One region of the Paenibacillus kribbensis genome, then DNA from elsewhere that is predicted to be linked to it. Evidence: riboswitches for the same ligand, from Rfam matches in the RefSeq annotation. Region 1 holds a riboswitch; the other holds the start of a gene.
The links. A riboswitch is a leader RNA that binds a small molecule or an ion and turns the genes downstream of it on or off. The one in region 1 is predicted to bind FMN.
Positions count from the first base shown of each region.

Region 2: linked by a shared signal. The riboswitch ahead of ribE (riboflavin synthase) and the one ahead of B4V02_RS18820 (DMT family transporter) in region 1 are both predicted to bind FMN.

Region 1 covers NZ_CP020028.1:4,218,467-4,221,678, reverse strand. Annotated here, with positions in the region: gene B4V02_RS18825 (methyl-accepting chemotaxis protein) at 1-243, opposite strand, end outside; gene B4V02_RS18820 (DMT family transporter) at 500-1,447, opposite strand; FMN riboswitch at 1,576-1,720, opposite strand; gene B4V02_RS18815 (ABC transporter permease) at 1,795-2,490, opposite strand; gene B4V02_RS18810 (ABC transporter ATP-binding protein) at 2,483-3,212, opposite strand, start outside.
Region 2 covers NZ_CP020028.1:2,280,016-2,283,227, reverse strand. Annotated here, with positions in the region: gene ribH (6,7-dimethyl-8-ribityllumazine synthase) at 31-495, opposite strand; gene ribB (3,4-dihydroxy-2-butanone-4-phosphate synthase) at 527-1,210, opposite strand; gene ribE (riboflavin synthase) at 1,272-1,937, opposite strand; FMN riboswitch at 2,265-2,438, opposite strand; gene B4V02_RS10260 (IDEAL domain-containing protein) at 2,507-2,974, opposite strand; gene B4V02_RS10255 (thiamine pyrophosphate-dependent enzyme) at 3,149-3,212, opposite strand, start outside.

The DNA of each region.
Region 1 (3,212 bases):
ATCCTTCATAATAGGCGATACATACTGATTGACATTGCTTCGAATCAGATACAGATTCGTGTACACAGAACCGCTCATTTGCTGACTGAGTTGCGTTGTAGCACCTTGATAAGAAAAGTATCCAATAAGTGCACTTGGAATCAATAAGACAGCCAAAAAAGCTACAATCAATCTTGTTCTCATTAAATAAAACTGTCTGAGAAACCTGGTCCACCATGGAATTGTTTGTTTTGCTTTAGTCATAGTTGTTCTCCTCTGTGTCTGATGATCACTACATTGTTTTATTCGACAAAAAGCAGTGGATTTTATAGATGTAATCTATGGCAAACGAAGAATAGTTGCATGTTTTAGACGTTTTTATTTAAAAATAGTTCAAAAGTAGCATATTATGTATTAATACTTATACATAAAAAACCAAATCGGAGACGCAAAAGCATCATCGCGATTTGGCTTAGGGATTTGACTCAGATAAGTGATGAAATGGATATGAATGAACCTGCTAGTTTTTTTGCTGACGTGAAATCATAAACAGCGTAATCCAGATAAGCATAAAACCAGTCAGTTGTGCCATGGTAACAATTTGCTGGAATGCGATCCAGTTAATCACGACACCGACCATGGGAAAGCTCAATTCCGCCATAGTGGCATAAGACGCTTTGGTTGTGCTCAATCCCTTGTAATACAGGAGCAGGCTGAGAAGACCCGGTAGCAGTGCCTGCAATAACAGATTGATAATCACGGCTGCGCCCGCCCATGTACCAGCAGGCATATTCCATGGCGCATGTTCCACAGAGGTGAGAACAATCAGCATGGGGAGCGCCACCATGAAGCGCAGGGAGGTTACCGTCTCATATTTCATCGAGCGAAGCAAATAACTTCCCATCACAGTCGAGCCGCCCCACAAAACCGCTGCTCCCAGTGCCAGCAGACTGCCGACCTGAATAAAATTACGAGCATGCCCGAAGGGGAGGGACCAGCCGAAGGTAAGAAGATACGTCCCCAACAAAGCGATAACAATAAGAATTCCAAAATTACGCGGCAGCATTTCCTTCAAAATAATGCGTGCCAGAATAATAGCGACCAACGGTTGCAGCTTTTGAAGTAAAAGAACGGCATTCAAATCACCGTTGCTGAGTGCCATGGTGAAAATCACGCTGGCCAAAGCTGAACCGCCCCACGAGACGAACAAAATAGCAAAAACTTGACGGAGCCGTACTGCTTTAAGCTCCTCGCGGTGCTTCCACAGGATCGGTGCCAAAGCAATAAAAAGCAGCACGTGCTCCATCAGTACAATTTGAGCTGAGGTGAATGATTTTAACAAAATAATACGAAACAGCGGGTCAGCACCCCACAAGGCCGCTCCAATCGCGACTAGCCAAAAACCGCTTTTCATGTGAGTGCTGCGCTCAAAACCCTTGGAAGTTAGTACAGTTGATGTTTGACTCATATTCAATTAGCTCCTTGCGAATACAGGACCGGTGGCACAAAAACCCCCGTCCATGGCTAGAGGCCATGCAAGACGGGGGTTGATCAAATAAACTTGCCGCACTCATTCACTTCACGGCATGTTCATGCTTCGATCTTCTTCCATCCGGACTTTACCGTCGGCTTTGGCATCTCACCAAATCAGTCCGTATCCTGTTGCCAGATACAGAGTCGCGGGCTTAGCTCCATGAGCCATACCGCCGGTTGGGAATCACACCCTACCCCGAAGATCCTTATTCCGTTTTTAATTTCTCCTTTAGGATATACCCGTTTTAGAATGAAGTCCAGTGAAAAATGTGTGTACTCATTTTACGAGGTAATATCCTTATACTCAATGCGGCGAATCGCTGCATAGGCGACAAGCATTCCCAGCACAGAAAAGCCAATTTGCACGAGGGCAAAGGAGCTAAGCGTAGGGCCGTTATTATTGGAGAAAAGCAATGCTACAATCAGGATGGAGGTCACAATGGTTGTGGGTACAGAATATTTTCGCATTCCCATATACAGCGGAACCAATCCCATAAAGCTGGCGGCAACGGCATTCATCAGCGTCCGTACTGATTGCTGGCCCAACACAGCAAGCGTAAGCTGATCGGGTACAATAACGACAAATTGATTAAGCAGATGAATGGCAGCCGTAATGACAATTTCCGATATCATAATGGACAGGAACGTAAACAGTAGCACGACCAAGAGTTTGGCGATCATCAGCTTTTTACGGTGGATCGGGTACATGAACAAGATGGTAATTGATTTGGACTTGAATTCGTCTACAATAAAGCGGCACAGCAGAACAGAGGCAAACACGATAAAAGTGGCCCTGACCAAATTGTCCATGAGATCCAGAATCTGAGTGTACTGTGCAAATTCGTGTATACCTTCACTTTGGGTGGTCTGCGCAATGAGGCAGGTAAGCCCAAGAATGCAGACATTGGCGATCAGGGCTGAACGGATATATCCTGCCAGATGGAATTTTTTCAATTCTAGCTGCATCAATTTAAGCATGGAGATCACCTCCATTTAGCAGACGCAAAAAGTAGTCTTCCAGCGTACTGTTTTTCTGATGAATGGAATCCACCTCTACATCATTGATAATGAGGGTTTTTGTAATTTGCTTTTGCGGTACACTTGTATCGTAAATACGTACACATTGCTCGTTCAGTACCCGAATATTATTCAGATTCAGATGATGCGAGAGGACGTAGACTGCCTTTTTGCAATCATTGGTTGAAAATTCGATGTACTCGGTATTGGTTTCCCGCACCTGTTCCATTGACACTTCCTCAATCAGCCGCCCGTGATTAATGACGCCCACCGTATCCGCAATCTGCTCAATTTCCGCTAAAATATGACTGGACACAAGCAGGGTCATCCCGTATTCCTTGCACAGCATGTGGAATAACTGGCGGATTTCCTTGATTCCTACCGGGTCCAGACCATTAATCGGTTCATCTAAAATCAGCAGCTCCGGCTTGGTCGCGATGGCTCGGGCGATCCCGAGACGCTGCTTCATCCCCAAGGAAAAGTCCTTTACCGGCTTGTCACCCGCGTTGCGCAAGTTCACTAGCTCCAGAGCATCCCGAACAGCCTGCTTGTTATAATAGCCCATGTATTCACAGTGCAGCTCTAGATTTTGCTGGGCTGTCAGCCTGTCATAAAAAATCGGATATTCAATAATCGAACCCATCCGTCCGAGCAGATGGTACGATTTTGGCGTCAATTTTTCA
Region 2 (3,212 bases), 1.9 Mb from region 1:
TACGCTTTCCTTATCTAGTTGCTTATATCATTAAAATTGCTTGCCCAGGTTCGCCATTTCAATCGCCGCCAGCGCAGAATCCCAACCCTTATTACCAGCCTTCGTGCCTGCACGCTCAATAGCCTGCTCAATATTTTCTGTAGTCACGACACCAAAAATAACGGGTACGCCCGTTTTCAGATTGATTGCCGCCACTCCCTTTGCCACTTCGTTGCAGACAATGTCATAATGCGAAGTAGAACCACGGATCACCGTCCCCAGCGTAATAACAGCATCATATTTGCCGCTTGCAGCCATTTTTTGCGCAATCAGTGAAATTTCAAAAGCACCAGGAACCCAGGCCACATCAATTTCATCTTCCTGTACACCGTGTCGTTGAAGTGCGTCAATTGCACCGCTTAACAGCTTGCTTGTAATAAACTCATTGAATCTTCCTACCACAATACCATATTTTAAACCATCCGATACAAGATTACCTTCCAGAAAACGTGCCATGCTTATCAACCTCTCTTTTTTTAAATGATTTTTACAATGACAAACGACGACGATAGTCAATTAAATCCTGAATACTGATCAGCTTCAGCTGATGATGCTTGGCGAACACGGCCAAATCAGGCAGTCGGGCCATGGTGCCGTCTTCCTTTATAATTTCGCAAATGACTCCGGCGGGCTTGAAGCCGCTGAGTCGGGCCAGATCGACTGCCGCTTCCGTATGACCTGCACGCTGCAAAACACCGCCATCGCGGGCAATCAGCGGAAACATGTGGCCAGGCTTGCGAAAATCGCCTCCTACGACTGTATCGTCAGCCAAGGCGCGTACAGTCAAGGAACGCTCGGCTGCCGAAATACCTGTTATTGTCTCCATATGATCAACCGACACGGTAAAGGCTGTGCCGTGGAAATCTGTATTCTGCTCCACCATTGGCTGCAGCTCCAATGCCTCGGCTCTTTGTTGTGTTATCGGCACACAAACCAATCCACGACCTTCAGTGATCATGAAATTAATGACCTCCGGAGTTGCCTTTTCAGCCAACGCAACAAAATCACCTTCATTTTCGCGCTGTTCATCATCCACGACGATAACGACTTTACCGTTCTTCAAATCCTCCAGCGCTTCTTCGATGGAATCCAGACGAATCTCTTCGTCCAGTTCCCCCTCGTCATGCTCCATTACGTCAGCCGCTGCACTTGTTTGACTCCCTCGATCCATAGTGCTGTCCTCCTTAGTTTTTGTGGCATAAGTACTCCTCTGGCAGATTTACCATTCCAGATCAGGCAAAGCCGTGCTTCGCCAGATAGTCCAGACTTATAGGAGCTTTTTCTGCTCCCTCCGTCGCCGCTGAGCCTCTGTAATTCAAAAGCTGTTCCACATACTTGCCCAGTATGTCGCATTCAATATTGACGGTGTCTCCCTCACGTTTGGCTTGTAAGGCTGTCTCGGATAAGGTATGGGGGATAATGGATACGGCAAAGGTATCTCCCGTACGCTGCGCGACTGTGAGGCTGATGCCATCCAGTGTGATCGAACCTTTGAGAAGAATATATTTGAATAATGCTTGATTAGAAGGTGCAACTTCGAACACAACCGCATTCTGGTCTGAAGTCACCCGGCGAATCGTGCCTGTTCCGTCTACATGCCCCTGCACAATATGACCTCCGAACCTTCCACTTGCTGCCATCGCCCGCTCCAGATTGACCCGGCTACCGGATTTGAGTTCTTTCAGATTGCTGCTGCGAAAGGTTTCCGGCATGACATCAACCTTAAAATCCTTAACACCGATCTGTATGGCCGTCAGACAAACACCATTCACGGAAACACTGTCTCCTATTTTCAAATCGTCCAAAACGACGGAGCCTTCAATACCTAGAACCATCGCTTCTCCGCTTTTGGAAATCGTTTGAATGCGCCCCACTTCCTCGACCAACCCGGTAAACATGCCCTCACTCCTTTCCATCTCGTTTCAGTTTATCCCTAATTCATCTGTCGTAAGCGCAAAAAAACCCCAGTACGGAATCTATCCGTCATGGGGGTGATGAGAGTCAAATCTACAGTATACAAGCGCAATCCATATGCATGTTGAAATCTCACGAATAATACGTATGCCAATAAAAAGCATGAGTATGATACAACCTAATTCGCTAGAAGACCTACGGAAAAGAAAGCTAAAAAGCAGTCTCCCCGATGCCGCCCTACAACGAAATAAGCCGTACGTACATTTACGTATGCTAATAATCGGCACATGTCACGTCATGCACATGCGCTCCGTATCCTTCTCCCATCCAGACTATACTGTCGGTCCCGGAATTGCACCAGGTCCACCTTCTGCTGATCGTTCAGCATCCGGGTCACGGACTAAGCCGTGCTGTGATCACAAAAAGCGATCCACAAGCACGTCATCACCGCCGGTGGGGAATTTCGCCCCGCCCCGAAGGATCTTGCTCTTATTCAATTGAATTAACAGTAAACTTGTTACGTATATTAGCACCAACTTCTAAAAAAAGCAAGTTATCGGATAGACGCTCCTGCTTTTGTTTTAACATATTGGCTGGAGAGTTCTTCAAACCAGGTTTTATCATTCATATGAAGCGCCAGATCAATCAGATCAGCCAGTTCTTCCAAGCCGAGCTGTGTAGCATGGTCAAAGGTAATAACCGCTGAAGCTGTGGGTCCGTGGCTTCCTTCAGAACTTGCGTCATAATCCAGCCGTACTTCAACGTGTCCATCAATAAATTCACATTTTAGAAAATAAATAATTTCACACATTAATATCGGGCGCACCTGTGTTTCCAACACGCAATCCATCACCTTGGCGGAATAATGTTGATTCGTCAGCGTAAATTTATGCTCCGTCCCCGCCAGTGATGCCCGTCCAAAATCATCTGTAAATTTCAGCTCCACGGGCTTGATGTTCATGACCTTAGGGATTTGCTTTTTTATAATTTCGATTATTTCAACTGTATTCAGTTTAATCATACCTGCACCTCATTGCATCTAAAAATTCAGAAGAAGACTGTTATTTAATCAATTTCATATAGGCCTCCACTCCTATATCGGAAATCATTACCTGTTTTTTTATGCTTCATCCCATAAACGACAAAAAAGATTCTTCACGCAGCAAGCGCAAAGAATCTTTTTGGAAAAACCGAATTATAGCTCCGAAATTTCATGTTTCTTTTTCAGAATGGTCCAGCGGCGTTCAATTTCCTGCTCA